DNA from 2 places in the Erwinia sp. AC075 genome. Region 1 is predicted to be linked to the other one. Evidence: predicted binding sites of a transcription regulator. Region 1 holds the regulator's gene; the other holds the start of a gene.

Region 1 (6,836 bases):
GCCTTGCCCTTATCGGAAATCAGTGCCGCCAGCGCGCCGGCAGCATAAGCCGACTGCAGGTAGGCCAGATTGACGTACTCAACGTTGGCAGGTGCTTTGCTGTCTGGCTTGAAGGTCGACGCAAAGAAATAGGTGTCCGGATAATCAGGGCCGATTTCAGCAAAGGCCGAGCCGTATTCGAAGCTGTGTCCGATAATCAGCGAATAGCCGTCGTCGGCATAACCGCGGATAGTCTGTTCCATCTGCGCCTGCGGCACGCTTTCGCTCCAGGCAACGGTGAAGCCCTCTTTTTTCAGGGCCTGTAATCCCTGATAAGCGAGCATGCTCCAGCCGCCATCGGCGACGGAGCCGGGTAATAACAACGCGATCTTAATGCTTTTATCGGCCGCCATTGCACGCTTCGAAAGTAACGGCGCCAGAGCCGGTAACATCACCGCACCCGCCAGCATTTTTGCAAATCCCCTGCGACTTACACCTGCCATTTTTTTGCCCCCTCAACTGAAGATTGTTCAGTTATGCCGCGATTTTCGTTACCTTAAAAGCACATATTTTCGTACTCATTGATGCCTTAAAGGCAACGCAGGAGTTTTGCATGTTGCAACACCGGCTCTGGACCTACCTGGATGAAGTGGCGCGCTGCGGATCGATCCGCAAAGCCGCAGGTCGGCTGCATATCTCAGCGTCGGCAATCAACCGCCAGATCCTCGCGCTGGAGGAAGAACTGGGCACCCCGCTGTTCCAGCGCTTGCCGCGTAAAATGGTGTTAACCGCGGCGGGCGAAGTGTTGATCCACCATGTGCGGCAGACCTTTAAAGAGCTGGAATGGGCGCAGATTAAGATTGAAGAGCTGAAGGGATTACGGCGAGGCGAAGTGACGGTGGCGATGATGAGCGGGCTGGCCGCCAATTTGATCCCGCGAATGGCCGCTGAATTTCGCCGGGCAAATCCGCGGGTGAAACTGATCCTCCGGCAGATGACCACCGGCGATGACATTACCGCCGCGGTGGGATCCGGTGAGGCCGACCTCGGGCTGGGGTTCGATTTTGACCTGCCGCCCTCGTTGCGCATGCTGGGCAGCGCCGTCGGCAGACTGGGCGCAGTGGTTGCTCCCGGCCATCCGCTGGCCGATAAAACCAGCCTGAGGCTCAGCGACTGCGTGCCTCATCCGCTGGTGATTGCCGATAAGTCGATGGTGATCCGCCCGTATCTGAATGAGCTGTTTGCCCGGGCGATGGTCACCGTGCATCCGGTAATTGAAACCAACTCAATCGAAGTGATGCGCCAGGCGGCGATGTTCGATCAGGCGCTGACCTTTTTAACGCCGTTTGATATCGAATTCGATCTGCGCAGCGGGCGTTTGATGTATATCCCGGTACGTGAACTGTCGCAGCAGGCACAAACGCTGATGCTGATTGGTCACGACCGGGGCACCAGCGCGATCGGCAGCGTGCTGGCAGAAACCATCAAAGTGATGATGGGACAGATGGCGTAACGGCGTTGCCGCGAAGACAACGCCCGTGGACCTTTAGCGCTGGAAAGGAGGTTGATAAGCCTGCACTTCCTCAATCAGCCGGATCAGGGCCTCAGCCGCCCGATCGGTTTCAATCTTACCGCGTTCAGCATCTGCCGCCGCCGCATTGCCGGTGGTGCCGGACGGATGCAGATCTTCCGCCATCCAGCCAAAGCCGACGCCGCCTTCCGGGGTCAGAATACCGCCCGTTTCCGCCAGCGCCACCGAGGCGGAAACAAAGTTCTGCGCATAGTCCATCTGCACCAAATCCGGGTGCAGATGCAGCATCACGCTGGTTTCGGATTCCCCGCCGTGAATGCCGTGCTGTAACTCCTCCGCGCTAAACAGGTCGGAAGAATCAATGGTGCGGAACCAGCTGGCGCCGACCGCAAACAGATCGAGTTCGATGCGCAGCTGGCGACAGACGATTTCCATCAGCTGCGGTTGCCCACCATGGGAATTCCAGAAAATCAGTTTACGGATCCCGGCACGCCAGGCGCTTTTCGCCACCTCAAACCAGACTTTACCCAACACCTCATAAGGAAGGGTTAAGGTGCCGGGAAAATTGAGGTGCTCATCGGATTTCCCCACCGGCAGCGCCGGGAGGATCAGTACCGGCAAATCCGCCGGCATTAACTCGACCGCGCGCGCAATAATGCCCGCGTTGATGGCGGCATCCACCCGGACCGGCAGGTGCGGACCATGCTGCTCGACGGCGCCAATCGGCAGCACCGCGATCACTTTATCCATGTCCAGCTCACTGAATTCTCGGGTGGAAAGATCCCACCACCAGCGTGACGACGGCATATTCATCTGGCACCTTCTCCTGCATCATTTTTGTCAGTCTGCGGATATTCGTGGCCGAATTGAAGCAGCAAAAATGCGGCGCAGCGTTGCTTTTTTGGCATCAGAGAGTGGCAAAGATGACACCCGTGCGCGAAACATGGTACCAATGCGTGATCGATGTGACTTTACTCAGGGAGGTATGCGCATGTCAGCCAAACATCCGGTTATTGCCGTCACCGGCTCCAGCGGGGCGGGAACCACCACCACCAGCCTGGCCTTCAGAAAAATTTTCCAGCAGCTGAATCTGCATGCCGCCGAAGTCGAAGGCGACAGCTTTCACCGTTATACCCGTCCTGAAATGGATATGGCGATCCGAAAAGCGCGCGATATGGGCCGCCATATCAGCTATTTCGGCCCGGAAGCCAATGACTTCGCCCTGCTCGAACAGACCTTCGCGGAATATGGCCGGTCAGGCAGCGGCAAATCCCGCAAATATCTGCACACCTATGATGAAGCGGTCCCCTGGAATCAGGTTCCGGGAACCTTTACGCCGTGGCAACCCCTGCCGGAACCGACCGACGTGCTGTTTTATGAAGGGCTGCATGGCGGCGTGGTGACGCCGCAGAACAATGTCTCGCAGCAGGTTGATTTGCTGGTTGGCGTGGTACCGATCGTGAACCTGGAGTGGATCCAGAAACTGGTGCGCGATACCAGCGAACGCGGCCACTCACGCGAAGCGGTGATGGATTCGGTGGTGCGATCCATGGAGGATTACATCAACTTTATTACGCCGCAGTTCTCCCGCACGCACATTAACTTCCAGCGTGTGCCGACGGTGGATACCTCTAACCCGTTCGCGGCGCGCGGTATCCCGTCGCTGGATGAAAGCTTTGTGGTGATCCATTTCCAGGCGCTGGAAGATATCGACTTCCCGTATTTGCTGTCGATGCTGCAGGGATCCTTTATCTCGCACATTAATACGCTGGTGGTGCCGGGCGGCAAGATGGGGCTGGCGATGGAGCTGATTATGGGGCCGCTGGTGAAGCGTCTGATCCAGGGTAAGAAAATAGAGTAAGCCCCGCGGGCACGGGGCTTAGGGCGGCGATGGGATGACTTACGCCGGTAACTCAATCACTTCATAGCTGTGGGTGATTTCCACGCCCTTGCCCAGCATCAGTGCCACCGAGCAATATTTCTCCGCGGAGAGATCGACGGCACGCGACACCGCTTTATCGCCTAAGGCCACGCCGGTGACGATAAAGTGCAGATTGATGTGGGTGAACAGGCGCGGGGCCTCTTCACGGCGTTCGGAGCTGAGCTTCACTTCGCAATCCTTTACGTCGTGGCGGCCCTTCTGCAGAATGGAAACCACGTCGATTGCGCTGCATCCGCCCGCGGCCATCAACACCATCTCCATCGGGCTCGGGGCTTTATCGCCCGCATTTCCGTCCATCAGAACCTGATGCCCGGATGAGGATTCTCCCAAAAACGTTAACCCTTCAACCCACTTGACTCGAGCCTGCATAACAATTTCCTCTAATTCATTCAGTTATCGCCAGATTACGCTTTAGGCAGAAAAACGGCAATGCGGCAATTTTCGCACTATGCTGAAGCGAGACAACACAAGACACTCGTTGAAAGCTGTGCTACAAACAAAGCTGTAATATTTTCGTCAGTACTCTACAGGCACGACGAAACGAATCGCATAACGAGCCAGGCTTTTAACAGAGGCCCGAATAAATTTCCTGATGGGAAACGCTTGACTATTTCAACGCCTGGCAGGGAACTCTGCCCCTGTATTTAGGCACGATTACAACAGAGGATAACAGCGAATGGTTCTCGGCAAACCGCAAACAGACCCGACACTTGAATGGTTCCTGTCTCATTGCCATATTCATAAGTATCCATCCAAGAGCACGCTGATTCATCAGGGTGAAAAGGCAGAAACCCTCTACTATATCGTCAAAGGTTCAGTAGCGGTGCTTATCAAGGATGAAGAAGGCAAAGAGATGATCCTGTCTTACCTCAATCAGGGCGACTTTATTGGCGAGCTTGGCCTGTTTGAAGAAGGTCAGGAGCGTAGCGCGTGGGTACGCGCGAAGACAGCCTGTGAAGTGGCTGAAATCTCTTACAAAAAATTCCGTCAGCTGATCCAGGTTAACCCTGACATTCTGATGCGCCTGTCTGCACAGATGGCGAATCGCTTGCAGGTCACTTCTGAGAAAGTGGGCAATTTAGCTTTCCTCGATGTGACGGGTCGCATCGCGCAGACCTTGCTGAACCTGGCAAAACAACCGGACGCCATGACGCACCCGGATGGGATGCAGATCAAGATCACCCGCCAGGAAATTGGGCAAATCGTTGGCTGTTCTCGTGAAACAGTGGGACGCATTTTGAAGATGCTGGAAGATCAGAACCTGATCTCGGCACACGGTAAAACTATCGTTGTCTACGGCACTCGCTAATCGGCTCTGATCCACGGCGCAACACCTGGTGTTGCGCCTTTTTATTTGGTGTGGAGTGATGTGGCGTCGACTGATTTATCACCCGGAGATCAACTACGCATTGCGCCAGACGCTGGTGCTCTGTTTACCGGTAGCGATGGGATGGCTACTGGGCGACTTGCAAAAAGGGTTGCTGTTTTCCTTAGTCCCTGCCTGTTGCAACCTCGCTGGCCTTGATACTCCTCATAAGCGCTTTTTCAAACGCCTGATCGTTGGCGGAAGCCTGTTCGCCTTCAGCAGTTTCCTGATCCAGTATCTTGCCGGTCACCACGTTCCCCTGCCCGTGATCCTGTTTTCGATGGCGATGCTGCTGGGCGTCACCGGTGAAATCAGCCCGCTGCATGGCCGCCTGCTGCCCGGCTCGCTGATAGCCGCAATCTTCACCCTTAGCCTGGCAGGACGCATGCCGGTGTGGGAACCGCCGATGCTCTACGTGCTCGGCACCATCTGGTACGGCGTGTTCAACTGGGTCTGGTTCTGGCTGTGGAAAGAGCAACCGCTGCGGGAAACCTTAAGCCTGCTCTATCGCGAGCTGGCGGGTTACTGCGAAGCGAAATACACCCTGCTGACCAAACTCACCGATCCGGAGAAAGCCCTGCCTCCGCTGCTGGCGCGTCAGCAAAAAGCGGTCGACCTGATCACCACCTGCTATCAGCAGATGCATATGCTGTCAGCTACCAACAACAATCACCACAAGCGGCTGACCCGCGCGTTTCAAATCGCGCTGGATTTGCAGGAGCACATCTCCGTCAGCCTGCATCAGCCGGAAGAAGTGCAAAAGCTGGTGGAGCAAAGCCATGCCGAAGCGGTGATCCGCTGGAACGCGCAGACCATCGCCGCCAGGCTGCGTGAACTGGCCGACGATATCCTTTACCACAAGCTGCCCGAGCGCTTCACCATGGATAAGCAGCTTCAGGCGCTGGAGAAGATCTCACGGCAGAATCCGGATAACCCGGTGGGCACCTTCTGCTATTACCACTTCAGCCGGATTGGTCGGGTGCTGCGTACCCAGCGTCCCCTTTATCAGCGCGATTTGATGGCTGACCGGCAGCGCCGACTGCCGCTGCTGCCGGCCATCAGAAGCTATTTGTCGCTGAAATCGGCCGCCTTGCGCACCGCCGCCCGCTTCGCGGTGATGCTCACATTTGCCAGTTCGCTGGCGCTGTTCTTTAATCTGCCCAAACCCTACTGGATCCTGATGACGGTCATGTTTGTCAGCCAGAACGGTTACAGCGCAACGCGCGTCCGCATCCAGCACCGTGCGCTGGGCACGCTGGCCGGGCTGGTGATTGCCGCGGTGACCTTGCGCCTGCAGGCACCCGAATCCATCGTGCTGCTGGTGATGTTAGCCATCACCCTTATCAGCTACCTGTTTATCCGTAAATTCTACGGCTTTGCGATGATTGGCTTTACGGTCACCGCAGTGTATTCGTTGCAGCTGCTCTCGCTTAACGGCGCAGACTTCCTGCTGCCGCGTTTACTGGATACGCTGATGGGTTGCCTGATTGCCTTCGGCGGCACCATCTGGTTGTGGCCGCAATGGCAAAGCGGGTTGCTGCGGCAGAATGCGCATGACGCGCTGGAAACCTATCAGGATGCGCTGCGGTTATTGCTGGGGAATGAACAGGACCCGGTGAAGCTGGCCTATCAGCGTATCCGCGTTAATCAGGCGCACAACGCCCTGTTCAACTCGCTCAATCAGTCGATGCAGGAGCCAGGCTTTGATCCCAGCTATCTGGCGGATATGAAACTGTGGGTGACGCACAGCCAGTTTATCGTCGAGCATATCAATGCCATGACCACGCTGGCGCGGGAACACACCATGCTGACCTCGTCGCTGGCGGAGCGTTATCTGCAGGCCTGTGAGGTTGCGTTGCAGCGTTGCCAACAGCGGCTGGAGTATGACGGGCCGAGCTCAGAAGCGAACGTGCTGGATACGCAGATGGAGTTGAATCAGGGGCCGGTGACCATCCTGGAAAGGCATGTGAAGCGGATCCTGGGGCACCTCAGCGTGATGCACACCATCTCGTCACTGG
Region 2 (6,836 bases), 1.4 Mb from region 1:
CCGCTTGCAGTAAAAGAACCTGACTGTCGATAACATCGTCTGTCATGAAGCTTCCTGTGAAAAAAAGGTGCAGAGGATCTGAGAAAACCTGCTGCACCTGGTATAACGCTTTTTTGTTATTTCGGCATCAGCACGGTATCAATTACGTCGATTACGCCGTTACTTTGATGAACATCGTAGGTGCTGATATTAGCGACATTTCCCTGACCATCTTTCAGCTGAATATTGTGCGGACCGTTACTCATAATCCACAGCGGCTGACCGTTGACGGTTTTCAGCTCGGCATGGCCTTTACCCTGTTTAATCTTTTTCTCTAACATCTTCATGTCATAGTTGCCGGCAACCACGTGATAGGTCAGCACGCTGGTCAGCATGGCTTTATTTTCCGGCTTCAGCAGGTTGTCGACGGTACCCGCAGGCAGTTTGGCAAACGCGGCATTGGTCGGCGCGAAGACCGTGAACGGGCCTTTGCTCTGCAGGGTATCGACCAGGCCAGCCGCTTTAACTGCCGCCACCAGCGTGGTGTGATCTTTGGAATTCACCGCATTTTCAACGATGTTTTTTGACGGGAACATCGCAGAGCCGCCGACCATAACGTTGTTGCTCATCGAGTCAGCCATGGCGACACCGCTGAACAGTAATGATGCGCAAAGCGCCGTGCGAACGATTGTTTTCATGATGTGTTCCTTTGAGAGTCAGAGAAGGCACATTTGCCTTACAAAGCTATCTACGGCTGGGGACGCGAACTGGATGCAGGAAAAACAAAATAATTTTCATCGGCCGGATTTGGCGCTTATCAGAAGTTTGGTTATCCAAAAATGATTCATGCTACTCTGATGAAATCGTTATAAAAGGAGAGCAGGGCATGCAGTTGCACGAGGGTTGGATCCACGGAGTGAAGCGGGTTCACTCGCCGCATTTCAATGAGCGTCCGGATAATGAAACGCCGTCGCTGTTGGTGATCCACAATATCAGCCTGCCTCCAGGTGAGTTTGGCGGTCCGTGGATCGATGCGTTATTCACCGGGACCTTAGATCCCCACGCCCATCCCTATTTTGCCGATATCGCCCAGCTGCGGGTTTCCGCGCACTGCCTGATCCGCCGCGACGGTGAAATCGTGCAGTACGTTCCTTTTCACCTTCGCGCATGGCACGCTGGCGTATCGACCTATCAGGGCCGTGAAGCCTGCAATGACTTTTCCATTGGCATCGAACTCGAAGGGACGGACAGCCTGCCCTATACCGATGCGCAGTATCAGGCGCTGGAAGAACTCACCGCGCTGCTTATCGCCCATTATCCCGGAATAGCCGAGCACATCACCGGGCACAGTGATATTGCGCCGGTAAGAAAAACCGATCCGGGTCCGGCTTTTGACTGGACAAGATTTCGGGACGCGCTGGGCAGCCGCCCGGACGCCCCAGTACAGGAGTAACAGGCATGACGCTTTTTAGTTTGTTGTTGGTTCTGGGCTGGGAACGCCTGTTCAAAATGGGCGAGCACTGGCAGCTGGATCATCACCTGGCGCCGCTGTTTCGCAAGAAGCACCGGTTTTCGCTGGTGCGTACGCTATCAATGATGCTGCTGGCGATGGCGGTGATGGTGGTTTGTCTGCTGGCGCTGAAAGGACTGTTTTTCGGCGTGCTGCAACTGCTGTTCTGGATTGCGGTTGGGCTGCTGTGCATCGGTGCCGGGTCTGTTCGTCTGCATTATCATGCCTATCTGAAAGCGGCGAGCCATAACGACACCGATGCGCATCAGGCGATGGCGGAAGAGTTGACGCTCATCCACGGTATTCCGGTCGATTGCGACGAACGGGAATACCTGTGCGAACTGCAAAACGCGCTGATGTGGATTAACTTCCGCTACTATCTGGCGCCGCTGTTCTGGTTTGTGGTTGGCGGCCCCTGGGGACCGGTATTGCTAGTGGGATACGCTTTCCTGCGTGCGTGGCAGTCGTGGCTGGCGCGTCATCATTCACCGCTGGAGCGCTCACAGTCGGGCGTGGATGCGATCCTGCATATGGTTGACTGGCTGCCGGTCAGGTTAGTGGGCGTGGCGTATGCGCTGCTGGGCCATGGCGAGCGCGCGCTGCCCGCCTGGTTTGCTTCCCTTGGCGACCGCCACACTTCGCAATATCAGGTGCTGACGCGGCTGGCCCAGTTCTCTCTGGCTCGCGATCCGCACACCGATAAGGTCGAAACCCCTCGCGTCGCCGTAGCGCTGGCGAAGAAGGTTTCGTGGGTGATGGTGGTGGTGGTAGCGCTGTTAACCATTTACGGCACGCTGGTCTGACGACGAATCAGCGGGAGGCGTGCCAAATTCCGGCATCCCCTGCGCATTCCAGCCAAAGGTTTTGATCCGCGTATGACGATTAGGGTCATACAGCGGATCGCCCTCAATTTCGGTGTAATTCCGCGCATGATAGACCAGCACATCCTCTCCCTTCTCTGAAACCGTAAAGCTGTTATGACCGGGCCCAAACTGGCGGTGCTGCGTATTGGTGGTAAAGACCGGTTGCGTCGATTTATGCCAGTTAGCACCGTTCAGCGGGTCCGCATCCGCGTCAATCCACAGTAAGCCCATGCAGTAGTTTTCATCGGTAGCGCTGGCGGAATAGCTGACAAACAGACGATTGCCATGGCGGATTGCGGCGGGGCCTTCGTTGACGCTAAACCCCCGGCATTCCCAGTCAAACTCTGGCCGGCTGATCATCACCGGCTCACCTTTTATCGCCCACGGCGTGGCAAGCTCCGCCAGATAGAGGTTGGAGTTACCGGCGATGGCCGGATCTTTCTGCGCCCACAAATACCAGTTCTTCCCCTGATGCACAAAGTGCGTGGCATCCAGCGCAAAGCTGTCGATCGGGGTGACAATCTGCCCGCATTCTCGCCACGCGCCGGTGAGGGGATTATCGTCCGTACAGGCCAGCGCAAACATTCGGTGCTGGAACAGGCCGTCTTTGATCGCCTGGGTGGGCGCCGCGGCAAAGTAGATGACCCAGATACCGTCGATTCTGTGCAGTTCGGGTGCCCAGATCAGCTCGCTCATTTCGCCGCTGTCTGGTTTTCGCCAAACCACAACCGGCGAGGCCTCAGCCAGTGCGGCCAGCGTTTTAGCCTGGCGGATTTCCAGCCGGTCATATTCCGGGACGGAGGCGATAAAGTAGTAGCTGCCGCGATCGAACAGGATAAAAGGATCGGCGCGCTGCTCGATTAACGGGTTTTGCCAGAGTGAGGAAGTCATTATGTATTCACCGGTTTGGTTGGGGATTTACTGTCGTGATAGTCGTTCAATTCCTGGAAATTCTGCCGACGCTTCTCCAGGTCCTGCTGGATTTGCAGCATCATCGGACGATCCACTTTCAGCAGGCGAACCACGCCGGCGGTGATCAGATAGCCCACGCCAGGGATCACGGTAAACAGCAGCATAATGCCGTTGATGGCACTCGGTGCCTGCGCTTTGGCGCCAGCGTCGTAGCCATAATAAGAGAGCAGGAAGCCCACCATGGCACCGGCGACCGCAAGTCCCACTTTCAGGAAGAACAGATTGCCGGAGAAGCTGATACCGGTAATGCGTTTCCCGGTTTTCCATTCACCGTAGTCATCCACGTCGGCCATCAGCGACCAGTGCAGCGGCGAAGGGATCTGATGCAGGATATTCAGCACAAAGTACATCACCACCACCAGCACGGTAGCGTGAGGATCGAGGAAGTAGAAGCCGCTGGAGAAAATCGCCAGCACGATGTTGGTCCAGAAAAATACCTTCAGTTTGCACCAGCGGTCGGTCATCACCTTCGCCAGCGTACTGCCAATCATCATGCCAATGACGCCCAGGCTGATAAACAGCGTGGCGAAGTGCGTTGACTGGCCCATCACCCAGGTGACGTAGTACATGGTGGCCGCCATACGGATAAAGCCGGGGCAGACGTTGCAGAAGGTCAGCAGCAGGATGCGAACCCACTGGTCGTTTTTCCACACGGCCTTCAGGTCAGATTTCAGATCGTCATTGCTGGGCACCGCCGGGTGGATACGTTCGCGCACCGTGGCGAAACAGAACAGGAACATGCACAGGCCAATCAGCGCCAGCACGCTCATCGCCATTTGGTAACCGCGGGCTTTGTTTTCTCCGCCAAACCACTCCGCCATCGGCAGCAGGGAAAGGGAGAGGATCAGGGTGGCGATACCGACCATCACAAAGCGGTAAGACTGGCAGGAGACGCGTTCGCTCGGATCATTGGTGATCACGCCGCCCAGCGAGCAATAGGGAATATTGATCGCCGTATAGGTCAGCGACATCAGGAAGTAGGTGACAAAGGCATAGATAACCTTGCTGTTATAGGTCCATTCTGGCGTGGTAAACATCAGTACGCTGAACAGCACATAGGGCAGGGAAATCCACAGCAGCCAGGGCCGGAAGCGGCCATATTTGCTCTGCGTTCTGTCGGCAATCGCGCCCATGATTGGGTCGGTCACCGCATCGATAACCCGTACCGACAGCAGCAGCACGCCGACCAGCGCGGGCGCCAGACCAAACACGTCTGTGTAGAAATAATTAAGGAACAGCATGATGGCGCCGCCGATCATATTGCAGCCCGCATCGCCCATGCCGTAGCCAATCTTCTCTTTAATCGAAAGTGCAGTGCCCTTCATGGATTTTTCCCTTACTGGAATCATGAAGTGCAGTATTAATGGCTTAGGGGGGATTTGCGCTGGTGGAAAGCGTCGCAGAGATGGACAAAATCCCTGTCGGCGAGAAAGTGTGAGGTGGATAACATTTATGCTTTCAGGCGGGGAAGCCGACGATGAACAGTAAGCAGAACTGGTGAACGAGCAGAAGGAAAAGAAGAGGGCACGGGCGTGCCCTCTTGCTGTCAGGCTTTCTGAGACCGCGACTTGAGCATATATCCCACGCCCAGAATGGCAATCCACACCGGGATCAACCAGACGGAGATCGCCATGCCTGGCGTCATCGCCATAATCACCAGAATACCGGCCAGGAACAGCAGGCAGATATAGTTACCCACGGGATACAGCAGCGCCTTAAAGCGGGTGACCACGCCCTGCTGATCTTTCTTACGGCGGAACTTCAGGTGCGCCAGGCTGATCATCGCCCAGTTAATCACCAGTGCCGACACCACCAGAGCCATCAGCAGACCGAAGGCCTCACCCGGCATCAGATAGTTGATCAGTACGCAGAAGGCGGTGGCGGCAGCAGACACCGCGATGGCCATTACCGGCACGCCGCGTGAATCGACCTTCAGCAGCGCTTTCGGGCCGTTGCCCTGTTGCGCCAGGCCAAACAGCATACGGCTGTTGCAGTACACGCAGCTGTTATACACCGACAGCGCCGCCGTCAGGATCACCACGTTCAGCGCATTCGCCACCAGGCTGTCGCCCAGCTCGTGGAAAATCATCACGAACGGGCTGGCACCGCCAATCACTTTGGTCCACGGATACAGCGACAGCAGTACGGTCAGTGAGCCGATATAGAAAATCAGGATGCGGTACAGCACCTGGTTGGTCGCTTTCGGGATGCTTTGCTCTGGGTTATCCGCTTCTGCTGCGGTGATGCCAACCAGCTCAAGGCCACCGAAGGAGAACATGATCACCGCCATCGCCATCACCAGGCCGGAGATGCCGTTCGGGAAGAAGCCGCCACGATCCCACAGGTTGGAGACGCGCGCTTCAGGCCCGGCATGGCCGCCGAACAGTAACCAGCAGCCGAACACAATCATCGCCACGACCGCAGCCACTTTAATGATCGAGAACCAGAACTCCATCTCACCGTACACTTTTACGTTGGTCAGGTTGATGGCATTGATCACCACGAAGAACACGGCGGCAGACACCCAGGTCGGAATATCCGGATACCAGTACTGGATGTATTTGCCGACGGCGGTCAGTTCCGCCATCGCCACCAGCACATACAGGATCCAGTAGTTCCAGCCAGAGGCGAAACCGGCAAAATTGCCCCAGTATTTGTAGGCAAAGTGGCTGAAGGAACCGGCTACCGGCTCTTCAACCACCATTTCACCCAGCTGACGCATAATCAGGAAGGCAATAAAGCCGCCGATCGCGTAGCCCAGCAGCACCGACGGGCCCGCCATGCGGATGGTATCGGCAATGCCGAGAAACAGGCCGGTACCCACGGCACCGCCCAACGCGATCAGCTGAATATGGCGGTTTTTCAATCCCCGCTTCAGCGTTTCGCCCTGTGTTTGTTCCATATAAACCTCATGATGTCGTTATTATTTTCAACAAAAGACGCGTCTTTGTCAGTCAGTTGTCACAGGTAACGTATTGAAAAATTTACAGTGCCAGAGACACTAAAAAGAGGCTCATGCTACCTTCGCGACAAGAATAGTGATAAGCGGGGGCTATTGCACTCGCTTTCGCTTTTTGTGCGGGAGAATGCCTAAAAATTCATCGCTTAATCACAATTCATGTTTCTGTCACAAACCCGACCAAAAGACGAATAACGTTGCCTTATGGCCGGTGGATTTTTACCCACTAAATGCTTGCCTTGTTTCAGAAAAGTTAAAAAATTTAACATTTGAAACACCCCGCTTTTCCACCCCATTTTCGGGACTCTTCCTCTATGGGAAAACGAGACGTGGGTCCTGTTTCAGTGGGTTGCCATATGGACATAAGGTGAATACTTTGTTAGTTTACGGGCACCTTTTTGCAATTGGTATTACCAATTAACTTCGGCAAATGGCAGAAGAAGGGATGATGGCCTACAGTAAAATCCGCCAACCAAAGCTATCCGATGCTATCGAGCAACAGCTCGAGTCCCTGATTATGGAAGGGACCCTGCGTCCGGGTGAAAAGTTGCTC

Evidence for each region. The regulator CRP, encoded in region 1, controls carbon source genes, mostly activating them, when cyclic AMP is high. The targets are predictions, from matches to a motif close to ATGTGANNNNNNTCACAT.
Region 2: AC0IXH_RS13645 (glycoside-pentoside-hexuronide (GPH):cation symporter) is a predicted target of CRP. The motif match lies at 4,757-4,774, and genes of this name have one in related genera.

What each region holds. Positions count from the first base shown of each region.
Region 1 is NZ_CEEDEU010000001.1:4,259,130-4,265,965, reverse strand. Features, by position in the region: gene AC0IXH_RS19915 (BMP family protein) at 1-482, opposite strand, end outside; gene AC0IXH_RS19910 (LysR family transcriptional regulator) at 593-1,492, shown strand; gene AC0IXH_RS19905 (creatininase family protein) at 1,526-2,323, opposite strand; gene AC0IXH_RS19900 (phosphoribulokinase) at 2,502-3,371, shown strand; gene AC0IXH_RS19895 (OsmC family protein) at 3,411-3,821, opposite strand; gene crp (cAMP-activated global transcriptional regulator CRP) at 4,129-4,761, shown strand; gene AC0IXH_RS19885 (YccS/YhfK family putative transporter) at 4,820-6,836, shown strand, end outside.
Region 2 is NZ_CEEDEU010000001.1:2,863,028-2,869,863, reverse strand. Features, by position in the region: gene AC0IXH_RS13670 (RNA polymerase sigma factor) at 1-46, opposite strand, end outside; gene AC0IXH_RS13665 (fasciclin domain-containing protein) at 117-677, opposite strand; gene ampD (1,6-anhydro-N-acetylmuramyl-L-alanine amidase AmpD) at 866-1,432, shown strand; gene ampE (beta-lactamase regulator AmpE) at 1,438-2,292, shown strand; gene AC0IXH_RS13650 (glycoside hydrolase family 43 protein) at 2,266-3,243, opposite strand; gene AC0IXH_RS13645 (glycoside-pentoside-hexuronide (GPH):cation symporter) at 3,243-4,649, opposite strand; gene aroP (aromatic amino acid transporter AroP) at 4,871-6,226, opposite strand; gene pdhR (pyruvate dehydrogenase complex transcriptional repressor PdhR) at 6,732-6,836, shown strand, end outside.